3 regions of the Chimaeribacter sp. YP20170169 genome follow, and region 3 is predicted to be linked to each of the others. Evidence: predicted binding sites of a transcription regulator. Region 3 holds the regulator's gene; each other region holds the start of a gene.
The links. The regulator CRP, encoded in region 3, controls carbon source genes, mostly activating them, when cyclic AMP is high. The targets are predictions, from matches to a motif close to ATGTGANNNNNNTCACAT.

Region 1: the regulator CRP is predicted to act here: its motif matches at 5,340-5,357, upstream of aaeR (HTH-type transcriptional activator AaeR).
Region 2: the regulator CRP is predicted to act here: its motif matches at 7,660-7,677, upstream of ACK3SD_RS11720 (nucleoside-specific channel-forming protein Tsx).

Annotation. Positions count from the first base shown of each region.
Region 1 covers NZ_CP176824.1:3,434,000-3,444,522, forward strand. Annotated here, with positions in the region: gene ACK3SD_RS15700 (barstar family protein) at 1-219, opposite strand, end outside; gene ACK3SD_RS15705 (NAD-dependent succinate-semialdehyde dehydrogenase) at 307-1,764, opposite strand; gene aaeB (p-hydroxybenzoic acid efflux pump subunit AaeB) at 1,968-3,938, opposite strand; gene aaeA (p-hydroxybenzoic acid efflux pump subunit AaeA) at 3,948-4,883, opposite strand; gene aaeX (p-hydroxybenzoic acid efflux pump operon protein AaeX) at 4,893-5,096, opposite strand; gene aaeR (HTH-type transcriptional activator AaeR) at 5,375-6,307, shown strand; gene tldD (metalloprotease TldD) at 6,338-7,783, opposite strand; gene yhdP (AsmA2 domain-containing protein YhdP) at 7,850-10,523, opposite strand, start outside.
Region 2 covers NZ_CP176824.1:2,580,722-2,591,244, forward strand. Annotated here, with positions in the region: gene ACK3SD_RS11700 (LacI family DNA-binding transcriptional regulator) at 1-951, opposite strand, end outside; gene ACK3SD_RS11705 (MFS transporter) at 1,244-2,545, shown strand; gene ACK3SD_RS11710 (glycoside hydrolase family 31 protein) at 2,561-4,924, shown strand; gene ACK3SD_RS11715 (ABC-F family ATPase) at 4,992-6,584, opposite strand; gene ACK3SD_RS11720 (nucleoside-specific channel-forming protein Tsx) at 6,746-7,615, opposite strand; gene ACK3SD_RS11725 (low temperature requirement protein A) at 8,018-8,572, opposite strand; gene ACK3SD_RS11730 (GNAT family N-acetyltransferase) at 8,650-9,030, opposite strand; gene ACK3SD_RS11735 (DcrB/PsbP domain-containing protein) at 9,254-9,973, shown strand; gene ACK3SD_RS11740 (YceI family protein) at 10,167-10,523, shown strand, end outside.
Region 3 covers NZ_CP176824.1:258,758-269,280, reverse strand. Annotated here, with positions in the region: gene ACK3SD_RS01155 (phosphoribulokinase) at 25-894, shown strand; gene ACK3SD_RS01150 (OsmC family protein) at 923-1,330, opposite strand; gene crp (cAMP-activated global transcriptional regulator CRP) at 1,660-2,292, shown strand; gene ACK3SD_RS01140 (YccS/YhfK family putative transporter) at 2,355-4,472, shown strand; gene argD (bifunctional acetylornithine/succinyldiaminopimelate transaminase) at 4,481-5,695, opposite strand; gene ACK3SD_RS01130 (aminodeoxychorismate synthase component II) at 5,831-6,406, opposite strand; gene ACK3SD_RS01125 (putative adenosine monophosphate-protein transferase Fic) at 6,439-7,041, opposite strand; gene ACK3SD_RS01120 (YhfG family protein) at 7,031-7,201, opposite strand; gene ppiA (peptidylprolyl isomerase A) at 7,355-7,924, opposite strand; gene tsgA (MFS transporter TsgA) at 8,276-9,469, shown strand; gene trpS (tryptophan--tRNA ligase) at 9,569-10,523, opposite strand, start outside.

The DNA.
Region 1 (10,523 bases), 730 kb from region 3:
CTCAAAAAGCAGCACCAGCGCGCCGAAGCGTCGCTTCTTGCGCGGGTTCAGGTTCACAAACTCAATCTCCAGCGGCAGCCCCAGGCGGCCAGTCACCACATCCCACAGCGCGTCCAGATTCGCCCCAAAGTCCTCGTCCAGCGCAAACTCGCGCGCAAATTCGCCATAAAACCGGGGCAGATCCGGAATCTGATTAAAGTCGAACACCACTTTTCCCATGCCTTGCTCCATCCGGATAAAATTTTTGCCTGATCCCCTGCTGTCGCCGGGTAGCGGGCCGAGATCGGCACGGCCCGCGGTCACCCGTTACAGGTTGCCCAGATGCAGTGTCTTGACGATCTGGTACTCCTCCAGCCCCAGCACCGAGCCTTCACGCCCCATGCCGGACTCCTTCACGCCGCCGAACGGCGCGACCTCGGTGGAGACTGAGCACTCATTGATGCCGATCATGCCGCTCTCAATCGCCTGCGAGACGCGGAACACCCGTTGCAGGTTCTGGGTGTAGAAGTAGGCCGCCAGCCCAAACGGCGTGTTGTTGGCACGGCGGATCACCTCCTCCTCGGTCTGGAAGCGCATACAGGCCGCCAGCGGGCCGAAAGTCTCCTCCTGCGTGGCCTGCATCTCCTCCGTCACCTCCGCCAGCACCGTCGGCTGGAAGAAGTTGCCACCCAGCGCGTGACGCTCACCGCCGGTGACCACCCGCGCGCCCTTCGCCAGCGCGTCCTTGATGTGCTGCTCCACCTTATCGACGCCCTTCGGCTCAATCAGCGGGCCGACCACCACGCCCTCCTCCATGCCGTTGCCGACCTTCAGCTTCTGCACCTCCTCGCCAAGGCGGGTAACAAAGCGGTCGTAGATGCCGTCCTGAATATAGAAGCGGTTGGTGGCGACGCACACCTGCCCGCTGTTGCGGAACTTGTTGGCAATCGCGCCCTGCACCGCCAGCTCCAGATCGGCGTCATCAAAGACGATGTAGGGCGCGTTGCCGCCCAGCTCCATCGAGACTTTTTTCAGCGTGTCGGCGGCGTTGCGCACCAGCGTTTTGCCCACCTCGGTGGAGCCGGTGAAGGAGATTTTGCGCACCACCGGGCTGGCCATGATGGCCTCGCTGATGGCGGAGGTATCGCCAGCCACGCCATTCAGCACCCCTTTCGGCACCCCGGCGCGGTCAGCCAGCGCCAGCAGGGCAAACGCCGACAGCGGCGTATTGTTGGCGGGCTTGATCAGACCGGTGCAGCCAGCGGCCAGCGCCGGGCCAAGTTTGCGCGTCAGCATCGCCAGCGGGAAGTTCCACGGGGTGATGGCCGCCACCACGCCAATCGGCTCGCGGGTCGCCAGAATGCGTGACCCCGCTTTCGCACCGGGAATGATCTCACCGTTGGCGCGCTTGGCCTCCTCGGCAAACCACTGGATAAAGCTGGCGGCGTAGTCCACCTCGCCCAACGCCTCTTTCAGCGGCTTGCCCTGCTCTGCCACCATCAGCTCGCCCAGATACTGTTTGTTCTCATTGATCAGCTGATACCAACGGTAGAGGATCTCCGAGCGCGCTTTGGCGGTTTGGCTGCGCCAGCCCGGCAGGGCCGCTTCGGCGGCGCGGATGGCGGCTTCGGTCTCCGCCTGCCCGGCTTTTGCCACCTGCGCCACCACCGCGCCGGTGGCCGGGTTCAGCACATCAAAGGTTTCGTTGGCCCGGTGCCATTCACCCGCCACAAAGTAGCCGGTCTTAAATAAGTCGTTATTTGTCAGGCGTTCATCGCTTGTCATGGTTATCTCCTGATCGCTGCGCGGCATCAGCGCCGCATACTTATCATTCAAGGAGTAAGTATAGCGGCTTATCATGTCACCGATGCGCAGGGCCAGTACGCCAGGCCAACAGGGGGCGGACGGGCGTTCGCGGGAGAGCGAGGGGAACGGAGTGAGGCAGGACGCCAGACACAAAAAAGCCAGACCGGAGTCTGGCTTTCTAATCAGGCGCTGAGCAGCGCGTTCTGGTACTTGTGCAGCATGTCCGCCAGCCGTTGCACCGGCTCGGTAACGTTGCGCGGCGCCTCATACAGCACCAACTTCTGCTGGTACTCATTCAGCTCCTTCAGCATCCGGTTGTAGTAGTAGCGGCGTTTGGCATCGCTTTTGGCCGTTACCACATGGTCGGCGGTGTTACGGATACGTTTGTGGAACGCCGAGAGATCCTCATTGACCGGGATCTCCACCTGCCGCATCCGCTGGTGGGCAATGATCAGCGTCAGCGCCAGCCGGTATTTGGCGATGTCATTCGGGAACATCACCAGCAACTGGTTGAGCTGCTGGTAGAGCGCCGGCAGATGGTTCTCACGGCGGCGCGCCACCTGGGTAGTCAGTGCCGAGACCGCGCTGCTGACCAGCCGGTTGAGCAGCGTGCGCCCGGTGCGCTCCTTGGATTTGTCACGGATCAGCAGGATCACCAGCAGCGCGACGCCCGCGCCAATGAACTGGCCGGTGGCGCTGTCGAGGAAGCTGGTCACGTTAAACTCCATCGGGTTGCTCAGCACCAGAATGTTGATGCTGCCCGCCAACAGGCCCAGGGTGCCGAGCCGCCGCTTCTGCACCTCGATGCCGCAGATAAAAGTCAGCACACCAAGGCAAAGGCAGAGCAGCACCACGCTCTGCTGGGTGGCGGGCAGGAGCAACATGAAGTAGAGCGAGCCGACCGGGATCGCCACCATCATCCCCAGCACGAAGTCCATCGCCATCATGCGTGGGTTGGGTGTACGCATCGCCAGCGCCGTCACCACGGCGATGATCACCATAAAACCGCTGCCGGAAGTCCAGCCCGTCCACAGCCAGAGCAGGCAGCCGAAGGCGGTGGCGGAGAAGGTGCGCAGGCCGTTGATCAGCGCATGGTAACGCTCGGCGGAGGAGGGTTTGACCACCACCACCTCATCATGCAGCACGTTCTCCTCAATGCTGCTGATGCTGCTGTTGGTGCGTACCCCTTTCGCCAGCATCAAATAGCGCGAGGCCGCGCCGACCCAGCTGGTCACAGTCACCGGCGCGGTGGCGTCGTTGGTCAGCAGGTGGCGCAGCATCTTCATGCGTTTGTGCACCTCCACCATGCTCTCCGCTGGCTCATCGAACAGCTGGCGCATCGATTCGGAGATCTCCTCCGGGTGGTTCATCAGGATGAAGTAACTTTCACAGGCTTGGGTGATCATGGTCAGCGACAGGGTATGCATCGCCCGCAGCCGCCGATTGGCGCGCGTCCAGCGGGAGGACTCCATCATCAGGTGGCCACGCATCCCGTTCAGCGCGTTGGTGCTTTTCACCAGATCGCCCCACGCCTTGTCCACCGTCTCGCGCTCGGTGGAGCGCAGGCAGAGCTGCATCAGGCGGTACTGGTCTACCAGCAGCTTCTCCACCAGCCGGTCGATGTCATTTTTGATCGAGCGCGGCGAGAAGAGCAGATCGGCGATCACCGCACTGACGATGCCCAGCACAATCTCGCTACAGCGCTCCACGGCAAACTGGGGCGTTTGCAGCGGCGTGTTGGCGGAGGTGACGACGATAATCAGCGCGGTGTAACCCGCCAGCCCAAGGGCGTAGGAGTTCTCTACCCGCACCAGCGATGACCACCAGGTGCAGAAGCCCGCCCAGATGCAGCAGAGCAGCAGCATCACCACCGGCGCGCGCACGGTGGTGGTGATGATCACCAGCGCCGCCAGACAGCCGATGAAGGTGCCGATGATACGCAGCCAGCCCCGGTGGCGGATGGCCCCGGAGAAAGGCTCGCCACCGGCAACGAAGGCTGGCCCGGCGACCACGATGGCGGCGGTCATTGCTGACCAGCGCGGCGTGACCAGTTCAAGGTGGAACCCCAGAATCAGGGCAAACAGAATGGCGAAGGTCAGTTTGAACGCGAACCGCATACGCGGGAACGGGAATTCAATGTTAAGGCTTCTCATCGCCTCCCCTTAGCCGAACTCACGCAGGCGGTGCAGGAACTGCACGAAGGGCGAAGCCTGTTGCAGGTTGCGATCGTTCGGGCCGGTCAGCACCACGGTGGCGGTGGTGCCAGCCGGGTAAGGGTGGCTCTGGTCGATGTCATCCAAACGGATCTTCACCGGCACGCGCTGTGCCAGCCGCACCCACTCCAGATTGCTGTCGATGGTCGCCAGCCCCTTGCTGTCCACGGTGCTGCTGCTGTTGGTCACGCCTGCGGCGACGCTGTCCACGGTGCCATGCATGATGCGGTTGCTGCCGAGTGGGGTGATCTCCGCGCGGTCACCCACCCGCACCTGCGGCAGTTTGGTCTCTTCCATATAGGCGAGGATGTAGAAGGTGTTCTTCTTCACCAGCGCCACGGCGGTGGAGCCACGGGTGATGAATTCGCCGCCATGCACGCGCAGGTTGGTCACCCAGCCGTCAGCCGGGGCGCGCACGTCGGTACGGGTCAGATCCAGCCGCGCCGAGTCGCGCGTCGCCTCAGCTTTCGCCAGCTGGTGCAGGGTGGTTTGCAGCGAGTTGTTCGCCTGATCGATCTCCTCCTGCGACATCGCCTGCACGCCAAGGCGCACGCGGCGGCCCGCTTCGCGTTTTTTCTCGGCGGCCAGCGCCTGATAGTAGGCCACGTCCGCCTCGGCCTCATCGAGCGCCTGCTGGTAGCGCGGCTTATCGATGGTGAAGAGGATCTGGCCCGCCTTCACCAGCTGGTTATCCATCACCGGTACGGCGGTGACCAGCCCACTGACGTCCGGCGCCAGCCCGACCACATCGGCGGTGAATTTGGCGTCACGGGTCCAAGGGGATTCGGTGTAGAACACCCAGGCACGGAAAATCGCGATGGCCGCCAGGATGACCAACAGCAGGGTGATCGCAATACGGATTATTTTTATGGATAGGGTTTTCACGGAACGGCCTCAGACAAAAAGACAGGAGATCAGATAGAACAAGCAGCAGTACAGCGCGGTGTTGAACAGCGCCGGATGCCAAACAAAATCATAGATCCCGGTGGGTTGCAGCAGTCGTCGCAGGAGGAAAAAGAGGGCCAGCGCGACGATGATCTCGAAGAATACCGGGGGAAACGATAATCCGAAAATTACCATTACCGGAAGCAAACTCATCATTTATTCCTTATTGTTTACTCTACCGGGCTAATGCCTCACCATAACTGCGCACGCGCTTCAGATATTTTAGGCAATATCCGGCTCCCGCCACCGAAAAAAGGTCGGAAACCGAGAATGAAAAGTAAACTGGAGCAACGCGGAGGTGTCGCAGGAAGAACTGATTGACTAAAGATTCGCCTGACGAGAGGCACTTCACCTGTGCCACTATGTTAGCCTGCTTATTTAAGCCTTATCTACCTTATGTGATCTAAATCACTTTTAAGCCAGAGTGAATAATGGAAAGACTGAAACGGATGTCCGTGTTCGCCAAAGTGGTGGAGTGCGGCTCCTTCACGGCCGCGGCGCGGCAGCTGGAAATGAGCGTCTCCTCCATCAGCCAGACCGTCTCCAAACTGGAGAATGAGCTACAGGTGAAGCTACTGAACCGCAGCACCCGCAGCATCGGCCTGACCGAGGCGGGCAAGATCTACTACCAAGGTTGCCGACGCATGTTGCAGGACGTGCTGGAGGTGCATGAGCAGCTCTACGCCTTCAACAATACCCCGACCGGCACGCTGCGCATCGGCAGCTCCTCCACCATGGCGCAAAACGTGCTGGCGAACATGACCGCCGACATGATGCGCGAGTACCCCGGCCTGACGGTCAATCTGGTGACCGGCATCCCCGCGCCAGACCTGATCGCCGATGGGCTGGACGTGGTGATCCGCGTCGGCGCGTTGCAGGACTCCAGCCTCTTCTCGCGCCGCCTCGGCTCGATGCCGATGGTGGTGTGCGCCGCCCGTAGCTACCTCAACCAGCACGGCTCGCCGGAGAAGCCAGCGGACATCGTCAACTTCTCTTGGCTGGAGTACAGCGTACGCCCGGACAGCGAGTTCGAGCTGATCGCGCCAGAGGGCATCACCACCCGCCTCAGCCCGCAGGGGCGTTTCGTCACCAATGATTCACAGACCATGATCCGCTGGCTGAAGGCCGGTGCTGGCATCGCCTACGTGCCGCTGATGTGGATCATCGATGAGATTAACGCCGGGGAGGTGGAGATTCTGTTTGCCCGCTACCACTCCGATCCGCGGCCGGTCTACGCCCTCTATACCGAAAAGGACAAGCTGCCGCTGAAGGTGCAGGTGTGCATCAACTATCTAACGGAGTACTTCAACCACGTCGGTACGCTGTTCCAGCAGTACCGCGAGCAGCGGCCAAGCGAGGAGTGAGGCCCTGCCCGGATGGGCAGGGCCAGAGGATCAGGCGGTGCCGCCCACGGTGAGGGCATCCAGCTTCAGGGTCGGCTGGCCAACGCCGACCGGCAGGCTCTGCCCCTCTTTGCCACAGACGCCTACGCCGCGATCCAGCGCCAGGTCATTGCCGACCATCGAAATCTGCTGCATCGCCTCAATGCCCGAGCCGATCAGGGTTGCGCCCTTCACCGGCTTAGTGATGCGTCCCTTCTCAATCAGGTAGGCCTCGGAGGTCGAGAAGACGAACTTGCCGGAGGTGATATCCACCTGCCCGCCGCCAAAGTTTGGCGCATAGAGGCCGAACTCGACGCTGCTGATGATCTCTTCCGGCGTGGAGCGGCCAGCCAGCATGTAGGTGTTGGTCATGCGCGGCATCGGCAGGTGGGCATAGGACTCACGGCGGCCGTTGCCGGTCGGCGCGACGCCCATCAGGCGGGCGTTCAGTTTGTCCTGCATGTAGCCCTTCAGCACGCCATTCTCAATCAGCACGTTGTACTGACCGGGTACGCCCTCATCATCCACCGCCAATGAGCCGCGCAGGCCCGGCAGGGTGCCGTCATCCACCACGGTGCACAGCTCGGAGGCCACCAGCTCGCCCACCTGTCCGCTGAAGACCGAGGTGCCACGGCGGTTGAAGTCGCCCTCCAGACCGTGGCCTACCGCTTCATGCAGCAGCACGCCCGGCCAGCCCGCGCCCAGCACCACCGGCATCGCGCCAGCCGGTGCCGCCACGGCGGAGAGGTTCACCAGCGCCATGCGCACTGCCTCGCGCGCCCAGGCGTCGGCGCGCACTTCGCCATCCACGCTCTCCAGGAAGAAGTCGTAGCCGAAACGGCCGCCGCCGCCGCTGGAACCGCGCTCGCGCTTGCCATCCTCCTCCACCAGCACGCTGACGGAGAGGCGCACCAGCGGGCGCACATCCGCCGCCAGCGTACCGTCGGTGGCGGCGACCAGTACCGTCTCATAGACGCCGGTCAGGCTGGCGCTCACCTCCTGCACGCGGCGGTCAGCGGCGCGCGCCGCCTTGTCTACGCGGTGCAGCAGGGCAATTTTCTCTTCACGCGGCAGGCTTTGCAGCGGATCAAACAGCGGGTAGAGCGCCTTGTGGCGCACTTCACCCAGCGTATGCACCGTGCCGTTGCCCTGCTCCCGCACGATGTTGCGCGCCGCCTGCGCGCTGAGGTTCAGCGCGTTCAGCGTCAGCTGGTCGGCGTAGGCAAAGCCGGTCTTCTCGCCGCTGACGGCGCGCACGCCGACGCCCTGATCAATGTTGTAGGAGCCATCTTTGATGATGCTGTCTTCAATCACCCAGGCTTCATGGTAGCTGGACTGGAAATAGAGATCGGCATAGTCCAGGCGGCGCTCAGCCAGTTGGCCCAATACCGCCGAGAGGTCTTGGTGAGTAAGGTTGTTCGCAGTAAGTAACTGCTCACTAGCATAGGCCAGGCTCATAGTCTCTTCACTCTTGTTTTAGGGAGATCCGGCGCGGCGCGCCGGCATCTGGACGGTTGCGCCCGGCTACTCATCAGCCTTGACCGCTTTCGGCTGGCGCAACACTTCATTAATTTTGGGTTGATCCACGTTACCACTGATGTGGTAACGAATCAGGGAGATTTTGTTCCACAGCGGCGCCAGCACCTTGCTGGCGGCAAATACCGCGGCCCCAATCACCGGGTTGACCACAAAGGCGGTCGCGACGCCGACGGTGGCGGAGATCTCCGGCGCGATGACCGCTTCCATCTCAATCTGCCGCCGCACCAGATCCACCTGCCCATTCATGGCGATGTCCGCCGCCAGACCATCCACCAGCAGGTCATCGGTATGCAGCACGCCATCCTTGATCCAGATGGTGGCCTTGGCGGAGTCAAAATAGAACCCCTTGCCGAAGGTGTCGCTGAAATCGAGCTGCAATTTGCGCAGCAGGGCGTCGAAACTGACCAGCCGTAGCAACTGGCCAGCGCGGCCACCGCCGAGGTCAGCGATTTCACCCTTGCCAAACCGGGTGTTGAGCGTGCCATTGAGCGTGGCCACCGCTGGCTGCCAGGGCGCGCCCTGCCAGTGCAGATCGAAGGCGACATCAAACGGCGCCTCTTTTACCGGTGTGGAGAGGCCAAACCAGCTGACGGCATCATCCACCCGTGCGCCGTTCAGCTTGCCCTTCAGGCTGGTGCGCTCGCTCTGCGCGCCCTGCTGCCACTGCCCATCCACCGTCAGGCGCAGCTTGCCGGTGTCCACCAGCCCGTGGCTCAGCACCAGCGTATCGCCACCCGGCGTCAGGTCGCCCTCCACCCGGCCAACGTTCTGGCCGTAGAACCAGCAGGATTGGCAGCGCAGCCGCAGCGCTGGCCAGTCGCGGAAAGAGACGCGGTTGCGGCCGAAGGGATGGGTTACTGTGCCGCCCGCTGGCGCACCGGCCTCACTAAATTGAGGATTATAATAAAGATAGCGGATGTCAGCCTGCCAGGGCGCATTTTCGGCGATTTTCAGCGTGCCGTCCGCCTCTTTGGCCTTCGCCCGCAGCAGCATCCCCCCCAGTTGCTGCTCATTCTCCACCGACACCTCATGCCAGCGCTGGCCGCCCGCCGTCAGCTCCGGCGTGGTGAGCGACACTTGTTTCGGGAAGGTGAAGTGCGGCAGGGAGGTGCCGCCCTTGCCGGAAGCCTGTTGCGGCGAGATGAGCGCCAACCAGCTTTCGCCATCCAGCGGCGGCAGGTCGAGGTGCAGGCTACTCTCCGGCGGCAGCGGCGGGATCTGGTTGCCCGCGCGCCATGCCGCGCGGTCGAGGGTGATGCCCTGACCCAGCATCCAGCGGCTGTTAAAGGCGTTTTTCTCGCCGACGCGTCCACCCATCACAAAGCCGTTGAGGCCGCCTTTGGCGGTCAGGTTGAGCGCCAAAGGCGTACCGGCCTCTTTCGCCAGCGGCGCAGGTAAGTGACTGCTCACTTCTTTCAGGTTGGCTGTTGCCTCTACGTCATAATGCGCCTGCCCCCGGTGCGGCAGGGTAATGCCCACCTGGCTTTTCCAGGCGGCGTGACCGCCCAGCGCCTCTGCCGCGGCCTGTGGCAGGCCAGGCAGTTTGGCTGGCAGCCAGTCGCCCGCCAGATTGACGCCAATCTTCATGCTCTCCGGCTGCTCCTGGGTGGAGAAGTCCACCTGCAACGGCTGGCCGAACCAGACGCCGTTCATCGGCTGGCTCTGGAGGTTGCCGTTGTCATAGTGGAAGGTGCCGCTCAGGTCAGCAATGGTGGTGTTCAGCGGCTTGATCAGCAGGCTGTTGCGCGCGAGCGCCACCTCGCCGCTCGCGCGCACCTGCTGGCCATCCAAGGGGATGTCGAGGTGCAGCCGCCCGTTGACCTCGCCGCCAATCTGCAATTGATCGAGCGCCGCGCCCAGCGAGCCTTTTAGCGGCGTCTGGTTGAAGTAGTTGCCCACCTCCCTGCCCTCGCCGCGAATGTCGGCGTCAATCAGCAGTTTGCGCTTCAGGTAGTCCGGGATGGCGGCGGCCACATTGTTGCCAGCGACCTGCCCCAGCATGGTGTGCGGCGCTTTCATAAACAGGCCATCGTTGACGAAGTTGAGGTCAATCGCCAGATCCTGCAACGCTGGCCAGCCGGGCTGGAACTGGAAGGTCGAGTGGCGTAGCGGCACATAGACCTGGAACTGGCCCTGATTGCGCTTGTAGGGGAACTGGCCAGGGTCGCCAGCGTAGACCAGCGTGGCGTTCTCCACCTGCCCGCCCTGAATCGCGCCACTCAGGTAGTTGACCAGCCCTTTGCCCATCAGCGGTTCCGGGAAGTAGCGCCAGGCGTCGGCGGCATCATACAGCCGGATGCCGGAGAGGATTTTCAGCCACGGCTCGCCCTTCGCGGGCTGCGCGTAGTGGAAGTCACCGGTGGCCCACAGCGAGCGCGCCTGCACGTCAAGCCCGGTGCCCGCCAACTCGAAGCCATCGCTGTCACTGCGCCAGCTCAGGCTGCCGCGGGCGCGCTGCACCTCCAGCGGCGCGCGGAACATCTCGCCATAGGGCAGCACGCTGTCATTGAGATCGAGATCCAGCCGCCCCTGCGGCACACTGCCGGAGAGCGTGCCGGCAAAGTGGTTGACACCCGGCACCAGTTTCCAGTGCTGCCAGCTGACGTCATGCCAGCGCGCCTGAAAGCGCGTCTGGTCTGGCTGCTTCAACGGAATGTCC
Region 2 (10,523 bases), 1.6 Mb from region 3:
GCGAATCAGCCGCTGTTGCAGGATGTGCACCGCCTCCTCTCCCAGCTCATCACGCGGCACGTGCAGCGAGGTGAGCGGCACGTCATGGATCGCCGCCAGATTAAAGCCATCAATGCTCATCACTGACATATCCTGTGGCACCCGCAGCCCAGCCTTTTGCAGCGCGCTGACCGCGCCAGCGGCCATGAAATCCCCACCCACCAGCAGCGCGCTCGGCCACTGGCCGCGTGGCGTGGCCGCCAGATAGTCGGCGATCAGTTGCTCGCTCTCGCGGGCGCTGAAGCCCTGCGCGGCGATCAGGTGCCGCGCCTCGTCAAACGGCAGGTTATGCGCTGCCCAAGCGTCACGGATGCCCGCCAGCCGCAGCTCCATGGTGTAGCGCCGCAGGCAGAGCAGGTTCAGCACCGCCCGGTGTCCCTGCTCAAACAGGTAGCTGGCCGCGCCCGCGCCAATCAGCTGGTGATCGGGTGCTACGCCCGGTAGGCGCATCTTCTGGTCACGGCAGTTGACCAGCACACAGGGCTTGCCGACGTTCGCCGCCAAATCGTGGATGTGCGGATCGTCAATGCCGATCAAGATCGCCGCCTCGCTCTCCGCCTCACTCATCTTCGCCAAAAACAGGTTGGCGTCGCTGTCATGCTCCTCCAGCGCGCAGTAGCGCAGCCGCACCTCATGGGGGGCCAGCGCCTTGCTGATGCCCTGAATCACCCGGTAGTAGAAGACATCCAATCGCTCGTCGAAGGCGCGTTGCGGCGCAAACACCACCAAACTGTTGAGCAGCAGCCGCCCGGCCGCCAGCCCCTGCAACACCCCGTTGTGCTGCGCGCAGGCCAGCACCTGCCGCCGCGCCGCCTCGCTGGTGTTGGCCTTGCCCGCCAGCACCCGCGATACCGTGCTGATCGACAGCCCAGTCTGGGCGGCGATCTGGCTGATTTTTAGCTTTTTCTCCATTTTGTGATCTCTGCCCATTTGGCCAATGAAAAAATTTTCACGGTGGAAAAATGCGCTTTTCCTATGGCATTTCCCGCTGCGTAAACCGGTTTTTACCGTAACGGTGAAAAAGCTTTCATAAATTCCTCTGTTGGTCGATTTATAACTCAATTAGTCTCGACTTGTCGAACAGCCTGCCCCGGCAATGCTGCGTCAGATCACATAAAAAAGATTAAATTCAAAAAGTTAAACCACTGATTGCCAAATTAAGTTGTTATACCAATCCGAGAATCATTGCTACGTGGAGACCCCCATGAGTCATGGCATAAATCAGGATGTCACCGCCGTGAAGGCGAAACGCACCTTCCGCCACCTACGCTGGTGGGTGCTGGTGCTGTTTCTGCTTGGCGTTACCATCAACTACATCACCCGCAACTCCCTCGGCATCCTGGCACCCGAGCTGAAGACCAGCCTCGGCATCACCACCGAGCAGTACTCCTATATTGTCGGTGCCTTCCAGCTCGCCTATACCCTGTTCCAACCACTGTGCGGCTGGCTGATTGACGTGATTGGCCTGAAGCTGGGCTTCATGATCTGCGCCACCCTGTGGGCCATCATCTGCATCCTGCACGCCGGGGCCGGTAGCTGGCTGCATCTGGCGATCCTGCGCTTCTTCATGGGCGGCGCGGAGGCAGCGGCCACCCCGGCCAACGCCAAAACCATTGGTGAGTGGTTCCCGAAACGTGAGCGGCCAATCGCCGCCGGTTGGGCGGGCGTCGGCTTCTCCATCGGCGCGATGCTGGCCCCGCCCATCGTCTACTTCGCCCACGTCTCCTTCGGCTGGCAGGGCGCGTTCATGTTCACCGGCGGCTTGGCGCTGGCATGGGTGGTGCTGTGGTGGCTCTGCTACCACAACCCAGAGCGCCACCCCAACCTGAGCAAGGATGAGCTGGCCTTCATCCAGCAGGACAACGAGCCGCCGCCGGTCAAGCAGCCCTTCCTGACCGCGCTGCGCAACGTGGCGAAGAACCGCCGCTTCTACGGCATCGCCATCCCGGCCTTTATGGCGGAACCGGCCTGGGCCGTGCTCAGCTTCTGGGTGCCGCTCTACCTCGCCAATGAGCGCGGCATGGATCTGAAACAGATCGCCATGTTTGCCTGGCTGCCGTTCCTCGCCGCCGACCTCGGCAGCGCCGCCAGTGGCTACCTGACCCGCCTCTACGTGAAGCTGTTTGGCTGCACCCGCATCAACTCGGTGGTCGCCAGTTCCGTCACCGGTGCCTGCATGATGGTGGCGCTGGCGCTGGTCGCCCTGACGGAAGACCCCTATATCGCCATCGCGCTGATCTCGATTGGCGGCTTCGGCCACCAGATCATCTCCTGCATGTTGAGCGCGCTGGTGGTGGAGACCTTCGACCGCGGCCAGATGGCGACGGTGAACGGGATGCGCGGCTCCGCCGCCTGGATCGCCAGCTTCCTGTTTTCGCTGCTGATTGGCGTCACCGCCGACCGCATCGGCTTCAACCCGCTGTTTATCGCCATGGGCTTTTTCGACCTGATTGGCGCGATTTTCCTGATTGCCTTTATTGCTGAACGCCGCACCGCGCGTGCCTGAAATGGAATGTGAATGATGAAAATCCTGAAAAATTGGTCACTGCTGTCATCAGACGCCCACCACGTGGAACTGGCCGTGGAGGGCAGCCACCGCCTCTGCCTCTATGTGCTGGAGAGCGGCATGTTCCGCGTGCTGCTCAAGCGCCGCAACCAGTTGGCGCTGGATCGTACCTGGAGCATCGCGCCAGAGGGGGAGACGCCGTGGGAGGGGCGGCCACGCGAGAGTCTGGCGGGCTTCACCCTGCCCGGCTTTGAACTGGAGGAGATCGACGGCGGCCTGCGCGTCAGCACCGATCGCTTGCGCGTTACCGTGCACCAGCCGCTGTGGCTGGAGTGGCACCACCGCGACGAGGCTGGCGCATGGCAGCCGCTGGCCAGCGACCGCCCCACCAGCGCCTACCAGCTCAACGCCCACGGCGACGGCGTGGCGCACTACCAGCGCCGCTACCCGGAGGAGCGCTACTACGGGCTGGGCGAGAAGGCCGGGCCGTTGCAGCGCACCGGCAAGCGCTATGAGATGCGCAACCTGGACGCGATGGGCTACAACGCCGCCAGCACCGACCCGCTCTACAAGCACATCCCGTTCACCATCACCCAGCGCCCCGGCGTCAGCTTCGGCCTGTTCTATGACAACCTGAGCAGTTGCTGGCTCGATCTGGGGAATGAGCTGGACAACTACCACCTGCCCTACCGCCGCTGGCAGGCGGAGGCGGGCGACATCGACTACTACCTGTTCCTCGGCCCGCGCGTGCTGGATGTCACCAAGACCTTTGTGCGCCTGACCGGCAAGACGCTGTTTGGCCCGAAGTGGAGCCTCGGCTACAGCGGCTCCACCATGCACTACACCGACGCGCCGGACGCCCAGCAGCAGCTAATGCACTTTATCCGCCTCTGCCGTGAGCAGGCGATCCCCTGCGACTCGTTCCAGCTCTCCTCCGGCTACACCTCCATCAACAACAAGCGCTACGTCTTTAACTGGAACTACGACAAGGTGCCACAGCCGGAAGTGATGAGCCGCGCCTTCCATGACGCTGGCCTGAAGCTGGCGGCGAACATCAAACCTTGCCTGTTGCAGGATCACCCGCGCTACCAGGAGGTGGCGGAGCGCGGGCTGTTCATCCGCGACTCCGAGCAGCCCTGCCCGGAGCGCTCCAGCTTCTGGGATGATGAGGGATCGCACCTCGACTTCACCAACCCGGCGGCCATCGCGTGGTGGCAACAGGGCGTCACCACCCAGCTGCTCGAAAAGGGGATCGACTCCACCTGGAATGACAACAACGAGTATGAGGTGTGGGACGGCGAGGCGCGCTGCCATGGCTTTGGCCGCGAGATCGCCATCAAGCACATCCGCCCGGTGATGCCGCTGCTGATGATGCGTGCCTCGATGGAGGCGCAGCAAGCCTTCGCCCCAGAGAAGCGCCCCTACCTCATCTCGCGCTCTGGCTGTGCCGGGATGCAGCGCTACGTGCAGACCTGGAGCGGCGACAACCGCACCAACTGGGAGACGCTGCGCTACAACACCCGCATGGGGCTGGGGATGAGCCTGTCCGGGCTGTACAACGTCGGCCACGACGTCGGCGGCTTCTCTGGCGACAAACCGGACGCCGAGCTGTTTGTGCGCTGGGTACAGAATGGCGTGATGCACCCGCGCTTCACCATCCACTCCTGGAACGATGACCAGACGGTCAACGAGCCGTGGATGTACCCGACCGTCACCCCGGCGATCCGCGACGCCATCGCGCTGCGCTACCGGCTGCTGCCCTACCTCTACACGCTGTTGTGGCAGGCACATGACGAGGATGAGCCGCTGCTGCGCCCCACCTTCCTCGACCATGAGCACGATCCGCAGACCTTCGCCGAGTGCGACGAGTTCCTGCTGGGGCGTGACCTGCTGGTGGCGAGCGTAGTGGAGCCGGGCGAGCGCCAGCGCCGCCTGTGGCTGCCGGACAACCAGAGCGGCTGGTATGACTACTACACCGGCCAGTGGTACGCCGGTGGCCAGTGGGTCACCCTCGACGCGCCGCTGGAGCGCCTGCCGCTACTGGCGCGCGCTGGCAGTGCCCTGCCGCACAGCAGCCGCATCACGCACGTTGACGCACAGGCCGATGACCAGCGCGAGCTGCGCCTCTACCCGCTGCGCGGCCACGGCGTCAGCCACGGCAGCCTGTTTGAGGATGATGGCGAGTCATGGGGCTACCAACAGGATGAGGCGCTGTGGCTGACGTGGGAGATGGCCTGCACCGACACCGAGATCCGCCTCACCTTCCAGCGCCGCGGTCACTACCAGCCAGCCTGGCAGGCGCTGCGCCTCACCCTGCCGGCTGGTGAAACCCGCCGCCTGCTGGTGGAGGGCGTCGAGGGCGACACCTGGCAGCGCTGAGACACAGGCATAAAAAAAGCCGGGGGCGTCCCCGGCTTTTTTATCTCTGGCTGCTCGGCGTGGCCGATCAGTAGATGCCCTGACTGCGCAGGTAGTCCTCGTAGTTGCCGCTGAAGTCCACCACCTTGTTCGGGGTGATCTCCAGAATACGGCTGGCGAGGGAGCTGACGAACTCGCGGTCGTGGGAGACGAAGATCAGCGTGCCTTCATACATCTCCAGCGCCATGTTCAGCGACTCGATGGACTCCATGTCGAGGTGGTTGGTCGGCTCGTCCATCACCAGAATGTTGGGCTTCTGCATCATCAGCTTGCCGAACAGCATACGGCCCTTCTCGCCACCGGAGAGTACCTTCACCTTCTTCTTGATGTCGTCCTGGCCGAACAGCAGACGGCCGAGGATGCTGCGCACCGCCTGCTCATCTTCCTTCTCGGATTTCCACTGGCTCATCCAGTCAAAGACCGTCAGGTCGCAGTCGAACTCTTCGGCGTGATCCTGCGCGTAGTAGCCAATGGAGGCATTCTCAGACCACTTCACGGTGCCGTTGTTTGGCGCAATTTCGCCCACCAGCGTCTTCAGCAGGGTGGTCTTACCGATGCCGTTAGTACCCAGCACCGCGACCTTCTCGCCCACTTCCACCATCAGGTTCAGCTTCTTGAACAGCAGGCCGTCGTCGTAGCCTTTTGACAGCTCCTGCACTTCCAGCGCGTTACGGAACAGCTTCTTCTCTTGGTCGAAGCGGATATACGGGTTCTGGCGGCTGGAGGCTTTCACCTCATCCAGCTGGATCTTGTCGATCTGGCGCGCACGCGAGGTGGCCTGCTTGGATTTGGAGGCGTTGGCGCTGAAGCGGCTGACGAAAGATTGCAGCTCGGCAATCTGCGCCTTCTTCTTGGCGTTGTCAGCCAGCAGGCGCTCACGCGCCTGCGTGGCGGCGGTCATGTATTCGTCGTAGTTGCCCGGATAGACGCGCAGTTCGCCGTAGTCCAGATCGGCCATGTGGGTGCAGACCATGTTCAGGAAGTGACGGTCGTGCGAAATGATGATCATGGTGCTGTTGCGCTCGTTGAGCACCTGCTCCAGCCAACGGATGGTGTCGATGTCCAGGTTGTTGGTCGGTTCGTCCAGCAGCAGGATCTCCGGGTCGGAGAAGAGGGCCTGAGCCAGCAGCACACGCAGCTTGAAGCCCGGCGCGATCTCACTCATCGGGCCGTAGTGCTGCTCCACCGGGATACCGACGCCCAGCAGCAGTTCGCCAGCCCGCGCCTCGGCGGTGTAGCCATCCATCTCGCCGTAGGCCACTTCGAGGTCAGCCACCTTGTAGCCATCCTCTTCGCTCATCTCCGGCAGGGCGTAGATGCGGTCGCGCTCCTCTTTCACCTGCCACAGTTCGACGTGGCCCATGATGACGGTGTCCAGCACAGTGTAGTTTTCATAAGCGAACTGATCCTGGCGCAGCTTGCCCAGACGTTCGTTCGGGTCGAGGAAGACGTTGCCCGCGCTCGGCGTCAGATCCCCGCCGAGGATCTTCATGAAGGTCGATTTGCCGCAGCCATTGGCGCCAATCAAACCGTAACGGTTGCCGCCGCCAAACTTGACGGAGATATTTTCGAACAGCGGCTTGCTGCCGAACTGCATGGTGATGTTGTTAGTACTTAACACAACGCTCGCTCTTGGTTTGGAATGTGATGAGGCGCGCATTATGCCACAACCGGCAGGCGGGATCGCGCAGGATTTTGCGCAAAACTTAGCCAGACGGGCAAAAAGTCAGCCAAAAAAGCAAAAACCCGGCCGGGGCCGGGTTTGCGCGTCTGGGACGGGGATCAGAAGCTGTAGCCGATCACCGCGTAGTAGCCCCAGCCGGTGGACTTGACGTCGAAGTTGCCCTTGCCGAAGTTCAGCTCGGTGCCATCCTGCCATTGGCCGCCGTTGTGGAAGTAACGCGCCACAAAGGAGTAGTGCCAGTGCGCGTAGTTCAGCGCCAGAATGTGGCTGGAGGCGATGGAGTTGCTGGTGCGCGCCTTGTTGCCGTTTTCGTTCAGGTCAGAGCCCCAGTCAAAGTTGGTGAAGCCGATGTAGCTGACGTGGCCGCCCCAGACATCGCCCAGCGGCAGGAAGTATTTCACCTTGAAGCGGTAGCCATCCCAGCTGTTTTCGTTGGCGGCGCTGTAGTTCTCCCACTGGTACTTGGCGTAGACGTTCAGTGACAGGTTCAGCGGAGTGTGGGTGTCGATGTCGGTGCCCAGACCCATGTACCAGGTGTTCTGGCGGTTGTCGCTGTCCGGCCCCATGTCAAAGATGTAGTTGTTGGCGAAGTACCACTCTTTGAACGGCCCGAAACTCAGGTCAGTGCCAGTCAGCTTGTCGATGGAGAAGCGCGGTTCGATCTCCATGAACAGCGGGGAGCCGTTTTTGTCCCAGATACCGACGTCGTTGCCATTGCCGACGCCAAAAGCTTTTGGCACGTCCACATAGCCGTAGAAGTCGAACCAATCCTTGTGGGCAAAGGCTTCATACTCCAGGTAGAGATCGTTGTTCAGCTGCGGCCCGAAGCGGGTGTGGTAGCTGCCCACCACGTTGACGCTCTGTTTCCACCAGTCGGAGAGGTACTCACCCTGTGTGTCATCCGCCATTGAGGTGGCGCTGTAAGAGAGGGCAGCCAGAGCGCCCGCGGCGAGAAGAGTTTTATTCATTGTCATTACCAGTGCTTTAAAGGGCGGTTCCCTGCCAAACGGGGATGTGGTGAACCACACAACATGCGGCAGCGTTATTGCTCATTCAGGTGTGTCATCAGGAGCCACTTAGCCGGTCGGTGAGCAGCCGTAATGAGGGGCGGCGCTCCAAACCTTGTTACCGGCAATAATCAGGTGTCACTTAATATGCGATTATGTCAAAAAATGTCAATTTTAGTTGCATAGTGATACATGTTTTTCGTGAGGACGATCACAATCTGTAACGGGCCGTAAAGATACTGTTTTTTTGCGGCCACGCAATCGTTTACTTAGCCAGACGCAATCGGTGGCGTCCGTTTGCTGGCTTTTCAGGCAGGAAAGGTCAGGAAGTGGGCGGGAAGTGGGCGGGCATCTCGCCGCGCCCTATTGCGATCGCCAGGCAGCGCGGCGGCTGCGCGCCAGCGGCTCCCACAGCAGCACTGCCAGCAGGATCAGCGTCGCCAGACCATTGGTGGTCAGCAGGTCGGCATAGCCGCTTACCGGCAGTAGCAGCGCCAGCGCCAGCAGCCCAATCAGGTGCTGGCGTGGTATCCGCAGGCCGCGCCGGTACTGCCACAGCATCAGTGCCGCCAGCCAGGCCAGCGGCGCGCCGACCAGCACACAGGCGGCTGGCAGGTGGGTGGCCTGCATCGGGTAGGCGATGACGTGCGCATTGCCCACCGTCCAGGCACAGAGGGCGATGATCATCACCACATGGGTCAGGTGGCCGCTGCTGCCCGGCCACGCCGGGCGCACCGGCTGTGCCAGCGCGGCATAGTAGAGGCACCAGATCGCCAGCGCCCCCAGCAGCGCGGAGAGCGCCGCCAGCAGCACCGGCGTGCTGGGTGGCAGGTCACTCAGCGCAGTGATGGTCATCCAGGCGGCCAGCACCAGCAGCGCGGTGACCACCATCAGGTAACGGGAGAGTGTTCTTGGCATCTTGGTTCTCTCCAGCAAGCAGGGGGAAGGCCCACGTTACCCGATTTTTTTGACAAAAAATCGTGCCTGCGTGAAATTCAGACAGTTCGGCGCATGTCGATATGGGGAATCCCATCCTCATCATAGACTTCCGAGCAGGGCGAGAAGCCAAAATCGCGGTAGAACGCTTGCAAGTGGGCCTGCGCCATCAGCGTGCGCCCCAGTTGCTGTCCGCGCGCAAAGGGCGCGACCACCACCCGGCCAATCGCTACCTCCTCGCCCGGCAGCAGGCGGGCGTAGGCCGCCAGCCGCCCCTGTTGCCAGCACAGCAGGTGGCGCGTGCCCGATGCCAGATCGCGCCCATCCACATCCAGATAGGGGCAGGTCTGCTCCACCACAAACACTTCACAACGCAGCGCCAGCAGCGCGTAGAGCGGCGCGGCGCCCAGTTCACTGTGGTGCAGATCTTGCCAATACATGTCAGCCATAATAATTCCCAAGTTAATCATTTAGATTATTTATAATAAAAATCCTATTTTCCCCACGCGTTTTCCCCACTCACCGGCGGAAAATATTATCCCTTAAAAATCATATAATTATACTCAACTCCGTCAATGTAGCAATCGTGAAATCATGATTCGCTTGTTCCTGCTCATCAGCTGAGTATATTCCGCCAAATCTTTTTTCCAGGAAAACGTAACCATGAAACCAATTGTGAAATATGGCCTGGCGGCCCTGATGCTGACCAGCCTGACTGCGTGTGACAACGCTGCCGAGAAACCTGCCACTGACAAAGCCGCCCCGGCCGCCAGCGCCGCCCCGGCTGAGAAAGCTGCCGCAGACGCGAAAGCCGCCCCGGCCGAGAAAGCTGCCGCAGACGCGAAAGCCGCCCCGGCCGAGCAAGCTGCCGCAGACGCGAAAGCCGCCCCGGCCAACAACGCCGCGCAGCCCGCTGCAGCCGCAGAAGCTGCCCAGCCGCGCCTTAGTTTCACGCTGCCGAAGGGCTTTGTCGATCGCTCCCCCGCGCCAAAAGAGGGCGATCGCGTGCTGACCCGCATCTTCGCCAACCCTACCACCAACCAGATGGTCACCCTGGTCAACTACGGCGGCCTGACGCCGCTGGCTGACCGCGAGGCGCTGAAAAAGGCGCTGGAAGAGAATGGCCCGAAACTGCTTGAGACCTTCAAAAAGCAGTACTCCAGCGTGAATGTGCTGAAAAAAGGCATGGTCTCCCTCTCCGGCCACCCCTTCTACCAGTTTGAGTCCAAAATCAAACAGCAGGATCGGGCGGCCATCAGCACCAGCCTGACCACCCAGCAGAATGCACAGATGATCAATATCCAGATCATGACCATCTCTGATGATATGGCCGCGCATGAGGCGCTGGTTAAGGCGATCAGCGACAACGTCAGCTTCAAGTAAGTTTTTGAGGCGATTAAAAAGGCTGCCGATAGGCAGCCTTTTTTATTGGGCCATGCCGCTAGAGCAATTTCCCCAATCCATTAGTAAAATTTTTTGAATATACCGGTCAAATATATTAGCTGGCAGCGCGGCGCGCCCTCTTACAGACTGATTGGTCTTGTTGACCCTGAATTCACTGCAAAAGGACGTAATAATGTCAGTCATGAAAAAAGTGCTGCTCCCTGCCATGCTGGGCCTCGGCCTCTACTCCCAGGTTTCGCTGGCGGCCACCCAGACCTACGCGATGGACCCTGGCCATACTTCCGTGGTGGTAGCCTGGACGCACTTCGGCTTCTCGCACCCCACCGCTGACCTCTCCAACGTCACCGGCACCCTCGTGTTTGACGCCGACGATCTGGCCAACTCCAAGGTTGACGTCACCCTGCCGATCAGCACCATCGACACCCACGTCGCCGCGCTGACCAGCGAGTTCAAGGGCGCGGAGTACTTCGACGTCGCCAAATATCCGACTGCCACCTTCCACAGCACCAAGGTGACCCACGCTGGCGAC
Region 3 (10,523 bases):
CACCTCTCATGGAGTCTTGAAACTATGTCAGCCCAACACCCGGTCATCGCCGTCACTGGCTCCAGCGGAGCCGGCACCACCACCACCAGCCTGGCGTTCCGCAAAATTTTCCAGCAACTGAACATCCGCGCCGCCGAGGTGGAGGGCGACAGCTTCCACCGCTACACCCGACCTGAGATGGACATGGCGATCCGCAAGGCGCGCGACCTGGGCCGGCATGTCAGCTACTTTGGCCCAGAGGCCAATGACTTCGGTTTGCTGGAGCAGACCTTCATCCAGTATGGGCGTGAGGGCAACGGGCAGGCGCGCAAGTACCTCCACACCTATGACGAGGCAGTGCCCTACAATCAGGTGCCGGGCACCTTCACCCCCTGGCACCCGCTGCCGGAGGAGACCGACGTGCTGTTCTACGAAGGGCTGCATGGCGGGGTAGTGACCGAGCACCACGACGTGGCGCGGCATGTGGATCTGCTGGTCGGCGTGGTGCCGATCGTCAATCTGGAGTGGATCCAGAAGCTGATCCGCGACACCAATGAGCGCGGCCACTCGCGCGAGGCTGTGATGGACTCGGTGGTGCGGTCGATGGAGGATTACATCAACTACATCACGCCGCAGTTCTCCCGCACCCATATCAACTTCCAGCGCGTGCCGACGGTGGACACCTCCAACCCGTTTGCCGCCAAGGCGATCCCATCGCTGGATGAGAGCTTTGTGGTGATCCACTTCCGCGGGCTGGGGGCGATCGATTTCCCCTATCTGCTAGCTATGCTGCAAGGCTCATTTATCTCTCATATCAATACATTGGTGGTGCCGGGCGGCAAAATGGGGCTGGCGATGGAGTTGATCATGGCACCGCTAGTGCAGCGGCTGCTGGAGGGGAAAATCATCAAGTAAGCGGGGACGGCGGGCCGCCCCCTGGGCGTCACTCGACGCTGACAATCTCAAAGCTGTGGGTCACTGACGCGGCCTTGCCGATCATCAGTGACACCGAGCAGTACTTCTCTGCCGAGAGGTTGACGGCGCGTTCCACACTCTTCTCCGTCAGCCCCTTGCCGCTCACCACAAAGTGTAGGTTGATGTGCGTAAAGGTGCGCGGCACCTCGTCGCGGCGCTCTGAGGTCAGGCGCACCTCACAGTCGCGCACATCCTGCCGCGCCTTCTGTAGGATGGAGACCACATCAATCGCGCTACAGCCGCCCACGGACATCAGCACCATCTCCATCGGGCTGGGTGCCTTGTCACCGGCATTGCCATCCATCAAGATCTGGTGGCCCGATGCGGACTCCCCCAGAAACGTCAGCCCTTCCACCCACTTTACCCGTGCCTGCATAGCCTCATCCTCCGATTATTTTCTGAAAATAGCCTAACCCCTCGCAGCCAAACAGGCAATCGGGCCGATCTTCATCATGCTGAAGCGAGACAACAGAAGACACTCGGTTCAGGCTGTGATAAAACAAACCCGAAACAAAATGTTCTGTATGGAGCAAGGTCAGGTTTTCAATGGAACGACGAGGCCGCCGTTTGGCGACTTTTCAGCCTCCGCCTTGCAGCATTATCAGACAGTTAATACTCTTGAAAGAGGCGTATTTTCAAAACGCCGTACAGGGAACTCTGAGCCCTGTGATTTTGGGCAGCGATTACAACAGAGGATAAAAGCAAATGGTTCTCGGCAAACCGCAAACAGACCCTACTCTCGAATGGTTCCTGTCTCACTGCCATATTCATAAATACCCTTCCAAAAGTACGCTGATTCACCAGGGTGAAAAGGCTGAAACGCTCTACTACATCGTGAAAGGTTCGGTCGCCGTGCTGATCAAGGATGAAGAGGGCAAAGAGATGATCCTCTCCTACCTCAACCAAGGGGATTTCATCGGCGAACTTGGCCTGTTCGAAGAGGGCCAGGAGCGCAGCGCGTGGGTACGCGCCAAAACGGCTTGTGAAGTGGCGGAGATCTCCTACAAGAAATTCCGTCAGCTGATCCAGGTCAACCCGGACATCCTGATGCGCCTCTCCTCCCAGATGGCGCGCCGCCTGCAAGTTACCTCCGAAAAGGTGGGCAACCTTGCCTTCCTGGATGTGACTGGCCGTATCGCCCAGACCCTGCTCAATCTGGCGAAACAGCCTGATGCCATGACCCACCCCGATGGTATGCAGATCAAGATTACCCGCCAGGAGATTGGTCAAATCGTAGGTTGCTCCCGCGAAACCGTCGGCCGCATCCTGAAAATGCTGGAAGATCAGAACCTGATCTCCGCCCACGGCAAAACGATTGTCGTCTACGGCACTCGTTAATCCCGGATCAACACGGCGCAGCTGCGGCCCCCCCGCACTGCGCCGTTCTTCCCTGATTGAACATGTGGCGCCGTCTTATTTACCATCCTGAAGTCAACTACGCCCTGCGGCAAACGCTGGTGCTCTGCCTGCCCGCGGCCATCGCGCTGCCGTTCGGCCAGCTCCAGGTCGGCTTGCTCTTCTCACTGGTGCCCGCCTGCTGCAACATCGCCGGTCTCGACACGCCCCATCGGCGCTATGTAAAACGTCTGGCCATTGGCGGTACGCTGTTCGCCGGATGCAGCCTGATACTGCAACTGCTCTTGCTCTACGCCCACTGTCCGCTGCCGCTGATTTTGCTGGCGCTGGCGCTGCTGCTCGGCGTGACAGGCGAGATCAGCCCGCTGCATGGCCGGCTGCTCAACGGCACGCTGGTGGCGGCCATCTTTACCCTTAGCATGGCTGGCACCACGCCGCTCTGGCAGGCACCGGGGCTGTTCGTGCTCGGCACGCTCTGGTATGGGCTGTTTACCTGGGGCTGGTTCCGGCTGTGGAAAGAGCAGCCAATGCGTGAATCGCTCAGTCTGCTCTACCGCGAACTGGGTGACTACGTTGATGCCAAGTACAGCCTGCTGACCCAGCATCTAGATCCAGACACTGCCCTGCCCCCGCTGCTCAAGCGCCAGCAGAAGGTGATGGAGTTGATTGTGCAGGTCTATCAGCAACTGCATATGCTCTCCGGCGAGCGCCACCCGCACTATCGGCGGCTGTTCCGCGCCTTCCAGGTGGCGCTCGATCTCCAGGAGCACATTACCGTCAGCCTGCACCAGCCAGAGGAGGTGCAGAAACTGGTGGCGCAGAGCCAAGCAGAGGCGATTATCCGCCGCAATGCGGAGGTGATCGCCAAGCGGCTGCGGATGATTGCCGATGACCTGCTCTACCACCGCCGCTCCGCCCGCTTTGAGATGGGCGGCGAACTGGCAGCGCTGGAGAAGATTGCCAACCGCTACCCTGATAACCCGGTCGGCCAGTTCTGCTACTACCACTTCAACCGCATCGCGCGCCTGTTGCATACCCAGCGGCCGCTCTATCGCCGTAACCTGATGGAGAGCCGCAACCGCCTGCCCTTCTGGCCAGCGCTGAAGCGCTATCTCTCCTGGCGATCGATGTCGCTGCGCAACGCCGCACGCGTCGGCGTGATGCTGGCGCTCGGCAGCTCGATTGGCCTGTTCTTTGACCTGCCGAAACCCTATTGGGTGCTGCTCACCGCGCTGCTGGTGATCCAGAACGGCTACAACGCCACGCGCGTGCGTATCCAGCACCGCGCCATCGGCACGTTGGCCGGGCTGGTGCTGGCCGCTGGCGTGCTGCACCTGCAACTGCCGCAAGCCGCGATGCTGGGCCTGTTGGTGTTGATCATGCTGGCCGCCTATCTGGTGCTGCGCAATAACTACGGGCTGGGCATGGTGGGGCTGACCATCACTGCGGTCTACACGCTGCAACTGGTGACGCAAAATGGCGCTAACTTCCTGATTCCACGGTTAGTAGACACGCTGATTGGTTGCGCGCTGGCCTTTGGCAGCACCATCTGGCTCTGGCCACAGTGGCAGAGCGGCAAGCTGCGCGACAACGCCTGGCAGGCGTTGGAAGCCTATCAGGAGGCGATCCGCCTGCTGCTCAGCGCCAACCCAGATCCGGCAAAGCTGGCCTATACCCGCATCATGGCCAATCAGACGCACAACACCCTCTACACCGCCCTCAATCAGGCGATGCAGGAGCCGGGCTTCAACTCCCACTACCTGGCTGACATGCGGCTCTGGGTGATGCACAGCCAGTCAATTGTTGAGCACCTGAACGCGATGACTATCCTGGCACGCGATCACTACATGCTGACCCCGGCGCTGGCGCAGGAGTATTTGGAGACCTGTGAGATTGCGCTCCAGAGCTGCCAGCAGCGGCTGATGTATGACGGCCCGGCCGACGGCAACCCCTCGTCAGACCCGATGTTCCGCGCGCCGGACAGCGCGCCGGAGATGCCAGTGACCGAGATGGAGCGCCCGTTGCGCCGCATCCTCTCGCACCTCAACGCGATGAACACCATCTCCAGCCTGGCCTGGCGACAGCGCCCGCACCACGGCATCTGGCTGGCGCGCCGCGTGAAGCGCGATCAAAAAAGCCGCCCGGAGGCGGCTTCAGAGTAGCGGGGACTTTAGCCCGCCAGCGTGGCGATGGCCTTCTCCAGCCGCGCCATGCCCTCATGGATGTCATCAAACTCGATCACCAGCGACGGCGCAAAACGCAGCACATTCGGCCCGGCGTTGAGCATCATCAGCCCCTGCTCCGCCGCGGCCGTCAGTACATCGCGGGCCCTGTTCTGGTACGGCTCGCTTAGCTCCGCGCCCAGCAACAGCCCCATGCCGCGCACCTCTTTGAAGATCGCATACTTCTGGTTGATCGTCTCCAGCGCCTTCAGGAAGTGCTGGCGACGCTCCTCAATGCCCGCCAACACCTGCGGGGTGTTGATGGTATCCAGTGCCGCCTCGGCCACCGCACAGGCCAGCGGGTTGCCGCCGTAGGTGGTGCCGTGGGTGCCGACCGTCATTGCCGAAGCGATCTCCTCGGTGGTCAGCATCGCGCTGACCGGGAAACCGCCCCCCAGCGCCTTGGCGGTGGTCAGGATGTCCGGCGTCACGCCGTAGTGCATGTAGCTAAAGAGCTGGCCGCTCCGGCCCATGCCACTCTGCACCTCATCAAACACCAGCAGTGCCTGATGCTGGTCACAGAGCGCGCGCAGCCCTTGCAGGAACGCGGCGTCCGCGGGCGTCACACCGCCCTCGCCCTGAATCGGCTCCACCACGATGGCGCAGGTGTGGTCATCAATGACCGCTTTTACCGCATCGAGATCGTTGTAAGGCACATGGACGATGTCCGCCGGTTTCGGGCCAAAGCCGTCGGAGTACTTGGGCTGGCCGCCCACCGACACGGTAAACAGCGTGCGGCCGTGGAACGCGTTATGGAACGCGATGATCTTGCTCTTATAGGGGCTGTGGCGGTGGGAGGCGTAGTAGCGCGCCAGCTTGAAGGCAGCCTCGTTGGCCTCTGCCCCGGAGTTGGCGAAGAAAACGCGCTCGGCAAAGGTGGCGTCAATCAGCTTCTGCGCCAGACGCAGCGCCGGCTCATTGGTGAAGACGTTGCTGACGTGCCAGAGCGTTTCGCCCTGCTGGTGCAGCGCCGCCACCAGCGCCGGGTGGCAGTGGCCAAGCGCGGTCACCGCGATGCCGCCAGCGAAGTCCACATACTCCTTGCCCTGCTGATCCCAGACCCGGCTGCCCTTGCCCTTCACCGGAATGAACTGTGCCGGTGCATAAACAGGCAAAATCACCTGATCAAACGTGTCACGACCCACTGCTGATTTATCTGTCATACCGCTCTCCCTCTGCCATCAGACCAGCCGCCACGACCCGATGCCGCCACAGCTCATGAAATTATAATCAGGAAATATGCATAATAAATCATTTGCAGGCAACCGGAAATCGCCTGCGATGGCAAATTGTTGCCGTCAGCGGGCGAGGAAGTTGCCCAGCAGCTGCAAACCCTGTTCGCTCAGGATGCTCTCTGGGTGGAACTGCACCCCCTCCAGCGGCAGCGTGCGGTGGCGGATGCCCATGATCTCATCCTGCGCGCCGTCGCGCTCCGTCCAGGCGGTGACGCGGAAGCAGTCGGGCAGGCTCGGTGGATCAATCACCAGCGAGTGGTAGCGGGTAACGGTCAACGGCTGGTTGAGCGACTGGAACACCCCTTCGCCATCATGGCGGATGGACGAGGTCTTGCCATGCATCACCTGCCGGGCGCGGACAATGCGCGCGCCGAAGCTCTGGGCCATCGCCTGATGCCCGAGGCAGACGCCCAGAATCGGCAGCTTGCCGGCAAAGTGGCGGATGGCGGCTAGCGAAATGCCCGCCTCATCCGGCGTGCAGGGGCCGGGCGAGATCACCAACTGCGCGGGTGCCAGCCGGGCGATGCCATCCAGGTCAATGTGGTCGTTGCGGATAACCTGTACCTCAGCGCCAAGCTGGCAGAAATATTGGTACAGGTTATAGGTGAAGGAGTCGTAGTTATCGATCAACAGCAGCATGGGCAGATCCGGCAGAACATCACCAGGCAATTCTACTCATTTTCGCCGGGTTCGCTCACGACTTTATTGAAAATGGCGGTCAAATCGCTGAGATCACCAAACGCTGCCTTCTCATTGGCCGCTACCCAGCCCTCATGATCCGCGCGCGACCAGTCAATGACATAACCGGCGTGAATCACCAATTGCTCGAAGAAGATGCGTTGCGCCCGGCCATTACCCTCGCGGAACGGGTGCAGCACGTTCAACTCGCAGTAGTAGTACGCCAGCCGCTCCACCAGTTTGTCACGTGGCAGGTCAGTCAGGTACTCCTCATCCTCCAGCGCCTGCATCAGCGCGTTGCCCTCTTTCTCAATGTAGGCGAAGTGACAGAAGCGGGTATCCTGCTTATAGATATCCATTTCGCGCAACTCGCCAGCCCACTCATAGAGATCCTGGAACAGCGTCTGGTGGATGGCGCAGAGGTGCGGCAGCCCACACTCGCGCGGCCCGAGCGGGATGGTCGCGGCGCGCAGTGGCGTCAGCGCCAGTTCCGCCTCCAGCAGGATGGCGGCCTTGCGGATGCCCAGCTTGTTTTTTAATACCTGGGAATTGGCATAGAGATAGGGATCGGCACCATCGCCAAATTTATCGTTCATAGTTGGCCCTCACTTCCTCCAGACGCGCCAGTGCCTCGTCGGCGGGCAGCGTAACCGCCTTAATCTGGTGGCCATCAAGGGCCGTGCTTGCCTGAAAATTGGCATTTTTCCGCTGATCAAACAGCTTCTCTTTTTGCCTGAGCGTCATCTTTTTCGCCACGGTAGACCTCCTTTTGGCCGGTTAATGCGTCCGGTAAGGACAGGCACTGTTTCGCCTGCCTGCGGCTAAGTATAGACATTGGCATTCGGGACGCAGGGCGACGGATAAAAGGTCGGGGCGAAACGGGGCCAGCCACGGCTGGCCCCGTGCGGGTTAAGGCAGGATTTTGGCGGAAAGCAGAGTGATTGGTTTGGAAGGCACGTTCTGGTAAGGGCCGACGTTTTCGGTCTTCACCTGGGAGATCTTGTCTACCACCTCTATCCCCTTGACCACCTTGCCAAATACGGCGTAGCCAAAATCGCGCTGGCCATGATCCAGGAAGGCGTTGTCCGCCACGTTGATAAAGAATTGGCTGGTGGCGCTGTCTTTATCGGCGGTACGCGCCATGGCGATGGTGCCGCGCAGGTTGCGCAGGCCGTTGTCCGCTTCATTCTTGATCGGGGCGTTGGTGATCTTCTGCTGCATGTCAGCGGTAAAGCCGCCGCCCTGAACCATAAAACCTGGGATCACGCGATGAAAAAGGGTGTTGTTATAGTAACCACTCTGGACGTAATCGACGAAATTCTTCACGGAAACCGGGGCTTTCTGGCTGTCCAGCTCCAGCTCAATATTTCCCGCTGACGTGGTAAGCATGACGTGTGTCTCGCCTGCGGCCTGCGCCAATGGGGCAAGCGCCGTCAGGGAAAACAGCGTGGCAAAAGCCACTAAAGTACGTTTGAACATGAACGGGTTCCTTTTTCCGGGTACAAACAACACAAACGCGTTGATTCTAAAGAGGCCCCCAAAGGGGCGCCAGCGCTTTACCTTTATTTACTTTAACAAAAGGTGACGGCTAACGTGTCGCCGCCTGACACGACCAGCTGGGAACCGATGCAGGGTTATCGTTTGCCTGCACAAAATTGGCGACATTTGGCAAATCTTTGCCATTTATTGCAGCTATTACACAATAAGTAAGATATGCATCACAAATAATTCGCTGCCCTGTGTTACGATTCTGCGCTTCACGCCTGATCTCTCAGGCGGATTGCCAGTTCCCCCCATATTTTTACGTTTAACTGACAACCAGGCACGTCTATGACTAACAGCAATCGAATCAGGCTCACATGGATTAGTTTCTTCTCCTACGCGCTTACTGGCGCATTGGTAATTGTCACCGGGATGGTGATGGGAAATATCGCGCAGTATTTCAACCTGCCGGTTTCCAGCATGAGTAACACCTTCACCTTCTTAAACGCCGGTATCCTGGTATCCATTTTCCTCAACGCCTGGCTGATGGAGATCATCGCCCTGAAGCGCCAGCTGATCTTCGGCTTTGTGCTGATGCTGGTGGCGATTGTCGGCCTGATGAACAGCCATAGCCTGGCGGTCTTCTCCGGCTGCATGTTTATCCTTGGCGTGGTCAGCGGCATCACCATGTCGATCGGCACCTTCCTGATCACCCACCTGTATGAGGGTCGCCAGCGCGGTTCGCGCCTGCTGTTCACCGACTCCTTCTTCAGCATGGCTGGCACCCTGTTCCCAATCATCGCCGCCGCCCTGCTGGCGCGCAGCATTGCCTGGTACTGGGTCTACGCCTGCATCGGCGTGCTCTATATCGCCATTTTCATCCTGACGCTGGTGTCGGAGTTCCCGAAACTGGGCAACGACGCGCCGAAGTCCGTGCAATCCGTGAAGAAAGAGAAGTGGGGCATTGGCGTGCTGTTCCTCTCCATCGCCGCCCTGTGTTACATCCTTGGCCAGCTTGGCTTTATCCAGTGGGTACCGACCTACGCCGCCAAGCAGTTCAATATGGACATCACCCAAGCCGGCAGTCTGGTGAGCAACTTCTGGACGGCGTACATGGTGGGCATGTGGGTCTTCAGCGTGGTGCTGCGCTTCTTTGATCTGCAACGCATCGTCACCGTGTTGGCGGGTGCCTCGACCCTGCTGATGTACCTGTTCATCAGCACCTCCGACGCCTCGATGCTGCACTACACCATTCTGGGTCTGGGCTTTGTCTCCAGTGCCATCTACACCACGCTGATCACTCTCGGCTCCCAGCAGACCAAGGTGTCATCGCCGAAACTGGTGAACTTCATCCTGACCTGCGGCACCATCGGCACCATGCTGACCTTCGTGGTGACCGGCCCGATCGTTGCCAAGAGCGGCGAGCACGCGGCACTGGCGACCGCCAACAGCCTCTATCTGGTGGTCTTCGTGATGTGCCTGCTGCTTGGTTTCGTGACCAAGCACCGCCTGCACGGCCACACGGCGGAAGCCAGCCACTAAGGCCGTCGCTTCCCCAGCAAGGGCGCCCCAGGGCGCCCTTTTCTATTTTGCGGACATAAAAAAACCGCCGGAAGCGGCGGTTTTCAGCAGACGGGCCAGTTACGGCTGGGCGACAAAGCCGATGGCGTCATAGACGCGCGTCAGCGTCTCCTGCGCACGGGCGCGCGCCTTGGCTGCGCCATCACGCATGATCTGTTGCAGCAGCGCCTCGTTGTCGCGGAAGTGGTGATAGCGCGCCTGCAGGTCAGTCAGCATCCCGGAGACAGCATCCGCCACCGCACCCTTCAGATGGCCATACATCAGCCCCTCAAACTCCTTCTCCAGCTCAGCCACCGGCTTGCCGGTCACGCCAGAGAGAATGTCTAGCAGGTTGGAGACACCCGCCTTGTTAGCAACGTCATAACGCACCACTGGCGGCTCATCGGAGTCGGTCATCGCACGCTTGATCTTCTTCGCCACGGCTTTCGGGTCTTCCAGCAGGCCGATGACGTTGTTGCGGTTGTCATCTGACTTGGACATCTTCTTGGTCGGCTCCTGCAACGACATTACGCGCGCGCCAGATTTCGGAATGAACGGCTCCGGCACCTTGAAGATATCGCCATACAGCGCGTTGAAGCGCGCCGCCACGTCACGGCTCAGCTCCAGATGCTGCTTCTGGTCTTCCCCCACCGGCACCTGATTGGTCTGGTAGAGCAGGATATCCGCCGCCATCAGCACCGGGTAGTCAAACAGGCCGGCGTTGATGTTCTCGGCATAGCGCGTTGACTTGTCCTTGAACTGGGTCATGCGGCTCAGCTCGCCAAAGTAGCTGTAGCAGTTCAGCACCCAGCTCAGCTGCGTGTGCTCCGGCACATGGGACTGGACAAAGATGGTGCTCTTTTCCGGGTCGATGCCGCAGGCCAAGTAGAGCGCCAGCGTATCCAGCGTGGCCTTGCGCAGCGCGTTGGCGTCCTGGCGCACCGTGATGGCGTGCAGGTCAACGATGCAGTAGATGCACTCATACTCATCCTGCATGGTTACCCACTGACGCAGCGCACCCATGTAGTTACCAATG